2 regions of the Devosia oryziradicis genome follow, and region 2 is predicted to be linked to the other one. Evidence: predicted binding sites of a transcription regulator. Region 2 holds the regulator's gene; the other holds the start of a gene.
What was found. The regulator PhoB, encoded in region 2, activates phosphate uptake and scavenging genes when phosphate is short. The targets are predictions, from matches to a motif close to TGTCATNNANCTGTCAT.
Positions count from the first base shown of each region.

Region 1: a site for PhoB is predicted at 3,875-3,891, ahead of JI749_RS03060 (DUF2794 domain-containing protein). Genes of this name have one in related genera too.

Region 1 covers NZ_CP068047.1:609,061-615,022, forward strand. The annotation lists gene acnA (aconitate hydratase AcnA) at 69-2,741, shown strand; gene JI749_RS03055 (DUF1223 domain-containing protein) at 2,891-3,628, shown strand; gene JI749_RS03060 (DUF2794 domain-containing protein) at 3,962-4,312, shown strand; gene JI749_RS03065 (GNAT family N-acetyltransferase) at 4,309-4,779, shown strand; gene JI749_RS03070 (GNAT family N-acetyltransferase) at 4,776-5,273, opposite strand; gene JI749_RS03075 (Bax inhibitor-1/YccA family protein) at 5,376-5,962, opposite strand, start outside.
Region 2 covers NZ_CP068047.1:1,599,273-1,605,234, forward strand. The annotation lists gene JI749_RS08035 (hypothetical protein) at 81-344, opposite strand; gene JI749_RS08040 (PepSY domain-containing protein) at 472-1,128, shown strand; gene phoB (phosphate regulon transcriptional regulator PhoB) at 1,131-1,847, opposite strand; gene phoU (phosphate signaling complex protein PhoU) at 2,069-2,779, opposite strand; gene pstB (phosphate ABC transporter ATP-binding protein PstB) at 2,800-3,582, opposite strand; gene pstA (phosphate ABC transporter permease PstA) at 3,667-5,031, opposite strand; gene pstC (phosphate ABC transporter permease subunit PstC) at 5,031-5,962, opposite strand, start outside.

The DNA of each region.
Region 1 (5,962 bases), 990 kb from region 2:
AGCGGTTTCCGAGGCCTTTTCGCCCGGACCGGCGTGCCTGCCGCAAAGACAAGATTAGGGCGGAAACCATGACCTCGGTAAACAGCTTCAAGTCGAAATCGACCCTCACGGTCGGCGGCAAGACCTACACCTATTATTCCATCACCGAAGCCGAGAAGAACGGGCTCAAGGGCGTGTCGGCCCTGCCGCATTCGATGAAGGTGGTGCTGGAAAACCTGCTGCGCTTCGAAGACAACCGCACGGTGACCAAGGCTGATATCGAGGCCGTCGCGACCTGGCTCGTTTCCCGCACCAGTGAGCACGAGATTTCCTACCGCCCGGCCCGCGTGCTGATGCAGGACTTTACCGGCGTCCCCGCCGTGGTGGACCTGGCCGCGATGCGCGACGCCACCGCCAAGCTCGGCGCCGATCCGCAGAAGATCAATCCGCTGGTCCCCGTCGACCTTGTCATCGATCACTCGGTGATGGTCGACAGCTTCGGTACCCCGCTGGCCTTCGAGCAGAATGTCGAACTCGAATATGAGCGCAATGGCGAGCGCTACGAATTCCTGCGCTGGGGCCAGTCGGCCTTCGACAATTTCCGCGTCGTCCCCCCGGGCACCGGCATCTGCCACCAGGTGAACCTCGAATACCTGGCCCAGACCGTGTGGACCAAGGACGAGAATGGCGAGACCGTCGCCTACCCGGATACGCTTGTCGGCACCGACTCGCACACCACCATGGTCAACGGCATGGCCGTGCTCGGCTGGGGCGTCGGCGGCATCGAGGCCGAGGCTGCCATGCTTGGCCAGCCCATCACCATGCTGATCCCCGAAGTCGTCGGCTTCAAGCTGACCGGCAAGATCAATGAAGGCATCACCGCCACGGACCTCGTGCTGACCGTTACCGAAATGCTGCGCAAGAAGGGCGTGGTCGGCAAGTTCGTCGAATTCTACGGCCCGGGCCTCGATTACCTGAGCCTCGAAGACCAGGCGACCATCGCCAACATGGCTCCTGAATACGGCGCCACCTGCGGCTATTTCCCTGTCGATGCCGATACGCTCAAATACCTGACCACCTCGGGTCGCGATCCGCAGCGCGTGGCGCTGGTGGAAGCCTATTCGCGCGCCCAGGGCATGTTCCACGAGACCAACTCGCCCGACCCGGTCTTCACCTCGACGCTGGAACTCGACCTTTCCACCGTCGTGCCATCCATCTCCGGCCCCAAGCGCCCGCAGGACCGTATCGCGCTGGACAATGCCAAGTCGGCCTTCGCCGCCGCCCTGCCTAAGGAATTCGGCAAGACGGACGATCCGGCCATCCCGGTCGAAGGCAAGGATTTCTCGATCGGCCATGGCGACGTCGTCATCGCCGCCATCACCTCCTGCACAAATACGTCCAACCCATCCGTGCTGGTGGCTGCCGGCCTCGTCGCCCGCAAGGCGCGTGAACTCGGCCTCAACAGCAAGCCCTGGGTCAAGACCTCGCTGGCGCCCGGCTCGCAGGTGGTCACCGACTACCTGACCTCGGCGGGCCTCCAGGACGATCTGGATGCCATCGGCTTCAACCTGGTCGGGTACGGCTGCACCACCTGCATCGGCAATTCCGGTCCGCTGCCTGTGGAGATTTCAAAGGCCGTGCAGGCGGGCGACCTGGTCGCTGCCTCGGTGCTGTCAGGCAATCGCAATTTCGAAGGCCGCGTGAACCCGGACGTCAAGGCGAACTTCCTCGCCTCGCCGCCGCTGGTGGTGGCCTATGCGCTGGCCGGCTCGATGAAGATCGACATCACCAAGGATGCCATCGGCACCTCCAAGGACGGCAAGCCGGTTTACCTGAGGGATATCTGGCCCTCCAACCACGAGGTCGCCGAGATCGTGCGCAAGCACGTGACCAAGGAGATGTTCCAGGGCCGCTATTCGGACGTCTTCAAGGGCGACACCAACTGGCAGGGCATTCAGATCGAGGGCGGCGAGACCTATGGCTGGAACTCCAGCTCGACCTATGTGCAGAACCCGCCCTATTTCGAGGGCCTGACCATGGAGCCCAAGCCGGTCACCAATGTCACCGGCGCCAAGGTGCTGGCGCTGTTCCTCGACTCCATCACCACCGACCATATCTCTCCGGCCGGTTCGTTCAAGGCGACGACGCCCGCCGGCAAGTATCTCGAGGAACGCCAGGTGGCGCCGCGGGACTTCAATTCCTACGGCGCCCGCCGCGGCAACCACGAAGTGATGATGCGTGGCACCTTCGCCAATATCCGCATCAAGAACCAGATGCTCTCGGGCGTCGAGGGTGGCTACACCAAGGGTCCGGATGGCTCGCAGATGGCGATCTACGATGCTGCCATGGCCTACCAGGCCCAGGGCACGCCGCTGGTGATCTTTGCCGGCAAGGAATATGGCACCGGCTCGTCGCGTGACTGGGCCGCCAAGGGCACGAACCTCCTCGGCGTGCGCGCCGTGATCGCCCAGTCCTTCGAGCGTATCCACCGCTCCAACCTGGTCGGCATGGGCGTCATCCCGCTGCAGTTCAAGGACGGCGAGAGCTGGCAGACGCTGGGCCTCGACGGTAGCGAAACCATCGACATCGAAGGCGTCACCTCGATCGCGCCGCGCGCCATGGTCACCGTCAAGATCACTCGTGCCGATGGAAGCGTGGTCAATGTCGAAACCCGTTGCCGCATCGATACGGCAAACGAGCTCGACTACTACAAAAATGGCGGCATCCTGCACTACGTGCTGCGCAGCCTCGTCGCCGCGTAAGCGGCCTTGCCAACTGGAATGCAAATGGCGGCCTCAGGGCCGCCATTTTGTTTTAGCTCATCTCGAGATCGCACCGTGTAGGTAGATTCTCCCCCTCTCACCCTCTTTTGACTGGCGAGGTCTGGCGGGCCCGGCTTACAACCTTGCCCATGATTGCAAGACCCATCCTTGGCGCTGCCCTCAGCATCGTGACGCTGCTTGCCCTGGTTCAATCGACCAGCGCGGAAAGCACGCGCACGCGTCCCAAGGCGGTGGTGGAACTCTTCACCAGCCAGGGCTGCGCCCAGTGCCCGCCGGCCGATGCGCTGCTCACCGGCCTGGCCGAAGAAGGCGACGTCGTGGCGCTGGCCTACCATGTCGACTACTGGGACTATGTGGGCTGGGAAGACACGTTCGGCAGTCCGGAATTTTCCGATCGCCAGCGCGCCTATGCCAAGAGCTGGGGCTCGTCGCGCATCTATACGCCGCAGATGGTGGTCAATGGCGCCAAGGGCGTCGTTGGCTCGCGGCGGGGCGAGGTGCATGGCGCGCTCGATGGTGCCGCACTGCCGCTGGGCGTGGAACTCGCGCGCGATGGCGATACGCTCGACGTGACCATTCCGCCCAATACCAGCCTGGATGATGCCGTGGTCTGGATGGTGACCTATCTTGATCGGGCTGATGTGGCGATCGACAAGGGCGAGAATGCCGGCAAGGCCATGGTCTATACCCAGGTGGTGACCGACCGGCAGGTGTTGGGCATGTGGGAAGGGGCGACGGGCGCCAGCCTCAAGCTGCCGCTCCCCGAAATTCTCGGCCAGGGCAGCAGCGGCATTGCCGTCATCGTGCAGCAGGAAAAGGGCGGCCTGCCTGGCCCGATCCTGGGGGCTGCGACCTACGAGCCCTGAGTGCTAAAGAAAAACCCATCCCTGGGGGCAGGGATGGGCAAGGTTCTGACTGGTCAACTCAAAATAGGGGCGGCTGACACCCGGGCGTCTGGGTTTGGGGGCTCGGTCGGCCCGGATGCCAGCCACTGGAGGCAATGGTTGTAGGCTGATCCCCCTTTCGGGCGGGGGCAGGGACAAACTGTGACCAAAATGGGGTATTTCGCCCGCGTAGCTGGCCCCTTGCATCCGAAGGCGAATGCCGCAATCATGACAGCGCGTTGACGATTGAAATGTCCCGGAGTCGATCCACTGGCGCAGGGTAGCCCACCACAGGACAAGACGGTCAGCCTGTCGCTGGTCCATGCCGCAGGCGAGGCTCCAGCGCGTCCGGTTTCCAGCAGGCTTCCTGGCGTCACCGCCTTCGATCGCAAGGAACTCCAGCTCATCCTCAATGTCTATGGTCGCAAGGTAGGGCAGGGGGAATGGCGCGACTACGCCATGGACTTCCTGCGCGACAGGGCCGTGTTCTCGGTCTATGCCCGGGTTTCGGAGCGACCGCTGTTCATCATCGAAAAGACGCCCCGCCTGCGCAACCGGCAGGGACAATATGCCGTCACCAACCAGCAGGGCCGCATCCTCAAGCGCGGGCATGACCTGGCTTTGGTGCTGCGCGTGCTCGATCCGCAACTGGCCATCGTGGGATGATCGCGGTTCGCCCTGCGACCGCAGCCGACGTTCCGGCGATGAGCCGGGTGCTTATCGCTTCCATAACCGAACTCTGTGGTCCCGACCATGGCGGCGCGCCCGAGCGGCTGGTGACCTGGACGGCGAACAAAACGCCCGAGGGCGTGGCCCATATGCTGGCCAGTCCGGGGCTGCGCATGCTGGTGGCGGAGCTGGATGGTCAGGTGGCGGCCGTTGGCGCGGTGGTGCCCGATAAGGGCGAGGTATCGCTCAACTATGTCGACCCCGCCGCCCGGTTTCGCGGCGTCAGCAAGGCACTTCTTTCGGCGCTCGAAGCCGAGTTGCGCGTCCACGGCGTGGTCGAGGCCCAGCTCACCAGCACGACCACGGCCCGCGCCTTCTATCACGCGGCGGGCTGGAGCGAGGACGCGACACCAGTCGCCTGCATGGGCGGCGAAGGTCACCGCATGCGAAAGCGATTGGGTTAGAGCGCCTTTTGCAGGTGCACGATGTCGTGCCAGCGGTCGAACTTGTAGCCGACCGATTTGTAGTAGCCGACGCGCTCGAAGCCGAATTTCTCGTGGATGGCGATGGAGTTGGCGGTGTTGGCGGTGATCACGGCCAGCATCTGCTTGAAGCCGAAGGCGCTGGACTGGGCCAGGAGCTCGGTCAGCAGCGCCTTGCCCAGGCCGCGCCCGGTTGCCGCGGGATCGAGATAGATCGAGTCCTCGCAGGTGAAGCGATAGGCGGCGCGCGGGCGGTAGAAGCTGGCATAGGCATAGCCCAGCACCTTGGCGTCTCCCTCGGCCACGATCAGCGGATGTCCCAGGCGCTTGAGGCCCGCATATTTCTCGGCAATGGCCTCTTCCCCGGGCACCTCGGTGTCGAAGGTGATGGCGGTGTTGCGGACATAGTGGCTGTAGATGGCCGTGATGGCCGGGACGTCGGACCAGGAAAACGGGCGCAGGATGAAGTCGGACACGGCGTCGGCTCGGCAAAACAAAGGGACCGCATCCCTTGTAGGATGCGGTCCCGATGTCAGTCCAACCAAATTGCTTGATCGGTCGATCAAGCCACCTGTTGCTTACTCGCGGTTGCCGAACAGGCGGAGCAGCATCAGGAACAGGTTGATGAAGTCGAGGTAGAGGTTCAGCGCGCCCATGATGGCACCCTTGGCCAGCACGTCGGCGCCATAGGACTCCGAGTAGCCTTCCTTGATCTTCTGCGTGTCGTAGGCGGTCAGGCCCACGAAGATCAGCACGCCGACCGCCGAGATGGCGAATTCGAGCATGGACGACTGCATGAAGATGTTGACCACCGAGGCGATGATCAGGCCGATCAGGCCCATCATCAGGAAGCTGCCCATCTGGGTCAGATCACGCTTGGTGGTGTAGCCGTAAAGGCTCATGGCACCGAAGGTCGCGGCGGTGATGAAGAACACCTTGGCGATCGAGGCGTCGGTATAGACCAGGAAGATCGAGCTCAGCGACACGCCCATGATGGCGGCGAAGGCCCAGAAGGTGGCCTGTGCAGCCGGCACGGACAGCTTGTTGATGCCGAAGCTCAGCACCAGCACGAAGGCCAGGGGAGCCAGCATCACGACCCACTGCAGCGGGCTGGCATAGAGCAGATAGCCCCACTGGGTGACGAGCTGGCCGTTGGCCAGCTGGC
Region 2 (5,962 bases):
TAGCGCGCTAAACCTAACGACACATCAAAAGGCGCGGTCAGATTGCAATTGGTGGCCGCTTCGTGCCGACTTGGTTTACATCAGGTTTGGCGGCTCGCCGGACGGGGGATCCGCTGATCGGCGAAGCCCGGCCAGGTGCGGCTGCGGGAATTGATCAGCATATCGACCGAATAGCTCTTTTCCGGGCATTCCAGGGCAATTTGCGCCAACAGGTCCTGGCCCTGTTCCAGTTGCACATAGAGGGCGTCACTGTCGTCCTTGCTGAAGCCTCCCACGGCCATCGTCCAGGCCTTGAGCAGGGCGCGGTACTTGCTGAGATGGACTTCGGCTTCCTGGCTGGTCATGGCCTGATGTTGTTCCCGAATCGAGGTGGTGGCATCGAACTGGTGTCGATGCGCGGCAGATTAGGACATGCTCGATGTTGGAACCGTGACCCGGGTTGTCAGTGTTTTGTCAGCCTGGAGAAGGTAAATGAATTCCACCATGACACGCACATCGCTTGTTACAATGCTGGCCATTCTGGTGGCCCTGGCGCAGCCCGCATGGGCGCAGGGGAACGGCCATGGCCCGGGCGACGACAAAGGACCCGGTGGTGACAACCCGGGTCATGCCGACAATGATGGCAAGGGCCCCGGCGATAACAATGGCAAGGGGCCGGGCGACAACAACGGCAAAGGACCGGGCGACAACAACGGCAAAGGCCCCGGCGACAACAATGGCAAGGGTCCCGGCGACAACAATGGCAAGGGTCCCGGCGACAACAACGGCAATGGGCCTGGAAATGGCGGTGGCCAAGGGCCGGGGGGGACTCCAGGTTCCAGCGGCGGCGGCAAGGGCCAGGGGCCCGTTGCTCCGAGTGGTTCGGATGCCGCTGGCAACCAACCGGCATCCAATGCGCCGCAGGAACTGTCAGAGAACGATGCGCTGGCCGCAGTAGCGGCGGGGCGGGCCGTGGAGCTTTCGGCTATTCTGCCTGACCTGCGCGCGAGGACGGGGGGCGAAGTCATCAACGCCCAGTTGCAGCAGGTTGGGAGCTTCCTGCTCTACGCCGTGACGGTGCTAACACCCTCAGGCGAGGTGATCACGGAACATTACTATGCGCGCACGGGCGCGCATGTGGGCCGATAGGTCTATTTGACCGCCACCGGCTGGTTGGCGGCGAAGCGCTCGTCAAATGCATAACCGGCGCCGCGAACCGTGCGGATGGGATCGGTATCCCGCCCGCGATTGATCGCCCGACGGAGCCGGCCGATATGGACGTCCACGGTGCGTTCGTCGACATAAACGTCGTTGCCCCAGACGCCATCGAGCAACTGCTCACGCGAGTAGACCCGACCCGGGTGACGCATGAGATATTCGAGAAGGCGGTATTCAGTCGGCCCCAGATGCACGTCCCTGGTCGCGCGCCGGACACGATGGGTGGTGCGGTCCAGTTCGAGGTCGCCGACCTTGAGGGCCGCCGTGACCAGGTTGGGATTGGCGCGACGCAACAGGGCATGGATGCGGGCTGTCAACTCGGGCACCGAGAAGGGTTTGACGACATAATCGTCTGCCCCGGTGGCAAGGCCCCGGACCCGTTCTTCTTCCTCGCCGCGCGCAGTGAGCATGATGATCGGGATCCGGGCGGTTTCCTCACGCGCACGCCAGCGGCGGCACAGTTCGATGCCCGATATTTCCGGCAGCATCCAGTCGAGCAGGATCAGGTCGGGCAGCTTTTCCTGCAGCGCCCGCTGTGCCTCTTCGCCCGTTTCCGCGGTGACGACGCGGAAGCCCTCCGACTCGAGGTTGTAGCGCAACAGGATGGCGATATCGCCTTCGTCTTCAACGACGAGAATGGTGGCGGGCATGGGTGGCTCCCGTCTGGGCGGCCTTTGTTGCCGCCGGGTTTAGAGACCTCATGGTGAGCTTGTCGAACCACGAGGTCGAGCGAGTGCAGGCTTGAGTGCCACGACCTCGTCCTTCGACAGGCTCAGGATGAGGTCTACTGAGAGCGCCGAGTAAGGAAAGATCCTCACCCGGCGCCGGGCGCCGACCCTCGGGTCAAGCCCGAGGGCAAGCCTTCGAGACGTTACGCCTTGATTTGCGTCCGCTGCAGTTGCTGCACGTCCGATGTCAGCTGCTTGCCGGTCTGGAGGTAGTAAGCCCGCTCGGCAATGTTGGTGGCGTGGTCGCCGATGCGCTCCAGGCTCTTGGCGCAGAACAGCAGATGCGTGCACGGGGTGATGTTGCGCGGATCTTCCATCATGTAGGTGAGGAGTTCGCGGAACAGCGAGGTGTGCATGGCATCGACCTCGTCATCGCGGTTGCAGACGTCGATGGCGGCGGCGGAATCGCGGCTGGCGTAGGCGTCGAGCGCGCCCTTGATCTGGCGCAGGACCAGGGCCGTCATGTTCTTGACGCCGTTATAGAACGTCGGCTGCAGGCTGAGGCCCTCGAGCTTGAGCGAGCGACGGGCCAGTTGCTTGGCCATATCGCCGACCCGTTCGAGATCGGAGGCGACGTGGATGGCGGTGACGATCGACCGCAGGTCGCTGGCCATGGGCTGGCGGCGTGCGATCATGGAAACCGCCATGTCGTCGATCCTACGCTGCATTTCGTCGATGCGCTGGTCGGCGATGATGGTGAGGTCGGCCAGCTCGCGGTCGAGCTTGAGCAGGGCCTTGGTGCCGTTTTCAATGGCGACTTCGACCTGGCCACCCATCTCGGCGATGGTCTGGGCGAGGGCAACGAGTTCGTCATTGTAGGACGAGACGATGTGGTCTTTGCCGATATTGGCCATGTTTTGCTCCTCCGGTCCCGTCAGCCGATACGGCCCATTATGTAGTCCTGGGTCTGCTTGTTGACCGGATTGGTGAAGATATCTTCGGTCACGCCTTCTTCGATCAGGTTGCCCAGGTGAAAGAAGGCCGTGCGCTGCGAAACGCGAGCGGCCTGCTGCATCGAGTGGGTGACGATGACGATGGTGTAGTTTTCACGCAGTTCGTCAATCAGCTCTTCGATGATGGCGGTGGCGATCGGGTCGAGGGCCGAGCAGGGCTCGTCCATCAGGATGACCTCAGGCCCCACGGCAATGGCGCGGGCAATGCACAGGCGCTGTTGCTGGCCGCCGGAGAGGCCGGTGCCGGGTTCGTTGAGGCGATCCTTGACCTCTTCGAACAGGCCGGCCTTGCGCAGCGAGGATACCACGATCTCGTCCATGTCGGTCTTAGACTTGGCGAGGCCATGAATCTTGGGTCCATAGGCGACGTTGTCATAGATCGACTTGGGGAAGGGATTGGGCTTCTGGAACACCATGCCGATGCGGGCCCGCAGTTCGACCACGTCGAGGCTGGGGTCGTAGATGTCCTCGCCATCGAGCTTGATCGTGCCGCCCACCTTGGCGCCTTCGATCGTGTCGTTCATGCGGTTGATGCAGCGCAGGAAGGTCGACTTGCCACAGCCCGACGGTCCGATGAAGGAGGTCACGGCGCGGTCGGGAATGTCGATGGAAATGCCGTGCAGGGCCTGCTTGGCACCATAGTGAACCGTCACGTCGCGAGCGGTCAGGCGGATGGGTCGCTCGAGGGCGTCCGTGGGGTTCATGGCTGAATTCACCGATTGTTGGGTCATCTTAACCTTGCCGGCCAGCATATCCATTTGAGACATCCTTGTATCCAGACGTTGCGATCAGGCGCGCTTTTCGAGGCGCGAGCGCAGGTAAATGGCGACGCCGTTGAGGCAGATCATGACCAGGAGAAGCACCATGATTGCGGCGGCCGTGCGGGGTTCGAAGAAGTTGCGGTTTTCATTGCCCTGCCAGAGGTAGATCTGCACGGGCAAGGCAGTGGCCTGGTCGAGCGGGGTGGCGGGTACGGCGGCCACGAAGGCTTTCATGCCGATCAGCAGGAGCGGGGCGGTTTCGCCCAGAGCATGGGCGACACCCAGGATGGTGGCGGTCAGGATCGAGGGGAAGGTGACCGGTAGCACATGGTGGAACACCATCTGCGTCTTGCTGGCGCCCATGCCCAGCGCGGCTTGGCGCAGAGCGGGGGACACGCCGAGCAGGGCACCGCGGGTGGCGATGATGATGGTGGGCAGGGTCATCAGGGTCAGCACCAGGCCGCCGACGATGGGCGCCGAGATCGGCAGGTGCATGTAGTTGATGAAGACTGCGGCGCCGAGCAGGCCGAAGACAATGGAAGGCACGGCCGCCAGGTTGTTGATGTTGACCTCGATGAAATCGGTCAGCCGCGACTTGGGCGCGAATTCCTCGAGGTAGATGGCGGAGGCAACCCCGATCGGCACCGCGAGGAAGATGACGATCAGCATCATCCACAGCGTGCCGACAAAGGCGCCCAGCAGGCCGGCGGAGGCAGGCGCGGCGCGGCTGTCGACATTGGTGAAGATCGACCAGGCAAAGCCGTTGGTGATGGTGCCATTGGCAACGAATTCGTCGATCAGCGCACGGGCAGGCGCCGAAAGCTGTTGCTGCGCATCGCCGAGCGAGCGGTCGATATTGCCGCGGATCCAGTTGACGGCATTGGCCGAGGCCAGCACGTCGACGTCCACCGTCTTGCCGAGCAGGGTCGGGTCGGCAACGAACATTTCGCGCACTTCGTGTCGGGCGTCGGTCTCTGCGATGGAAAGGATTTCCTTGGTGTCGATGTCATAGCCGGCGGGCGCCGCGGCACGGAGCGAGGCCTCGATGACCTTGTTCCAGTTGAGCAGTGCCAGGTCGCGCTGCCATTTGAGGTTGGCAGCCTGGAAATCGGCGTCGGACTGGCCCTCGGCGCGGACCGGGGCCGGATCGGCCTTGATCAGCGCGGGATCGAAGGTCACCGCCAGATGCAGGTTCGACTGCGTGAAGGCGGGCGCACCCTTGCGGACGATATCGACAAACAGCAGGGCGACAAAGCCGAGCGCCAGGATGATCGCCGCAAGCCCAAGGACCCTGAAGATGGCCTCGCTGAGATGGCGCTTGCGCAGGCTGGCGCGAATGAGCCTGGTGCGCTCGACGGATGCCTGGCTGGTGGAGAGCGTATCGGTTGCCATTATTCGTACTGCTCCCGGAAGCGGCGCACGATGTAGAGCGCGAAGATGTTGAGGCAGAGGGTGATGACGAACAGCGTCAGGCCCAGCGCGAAGCCCACCAGGGACTGCGGCCCGGCGAAATCGGTATCGCCGGTGAGCTGGTTGACGATGGAGACGGTGATGGTCGCCACCGGCTCGAAGGGATTGCCGCGGAGCACCGGCGCATTGCCGGCCGCGAGCACCACGATCATGGTTTCACCCACGGCGCGGCTGACGGCGAGGAGGAAGGCGCCGACAATCCCGGGCAGGGCGGCGGGCAGCAGCACGTTGCGGATGGTTTCGGATTTGGTGGCGCCCAGGCCATAGGCGCCGTCGCGCAGGGTACGCGGCACCTGGTTGAGAATGTCATCCGACAGCGAGGACACGAAGGGAATGATCATGATGCCCATGACGACACCGGCCGTCAGCGCCGAGGTGGCGTTGATGTCGAGGCCCACGAGGTTACCGGCATCGCGCAGGAAGGGGCCGACCGTCACCAGAGCGAAGAAGCCGAAGACGATGGTGGGAATGCCGGCCAGGATTTCGATGATGGGCTTGGCGACGGCGCGCAGATTGCGGTGTGCGTACTGGCTGAGATAGATCGCCGCCATCAGGCCGACCGGTACGGCGACCAGCATGGCGATGGCGGTGATCATCAGCGTGCCGACCAGCAGCGGCAAAAGGCCGTAGCTGCCCCAATTTCCTGCCGAACCGGCATTGTTGGGGTTCCACACGGTACCGAAGAAGAAGTCGAGCGGGCTGATGAAGCTGAAAAAGCGGATCGCCTCGGTGACCAGCGAGGCCACGATGCCCACCGTGGTGAGGATGGCGACGGCCGAACAGGCGAGCAGCGCGATGTTGATAACGCGCTCGACCGCATTGCGGGCGCGGTGGCGGGCAGTGATGCGGCTGC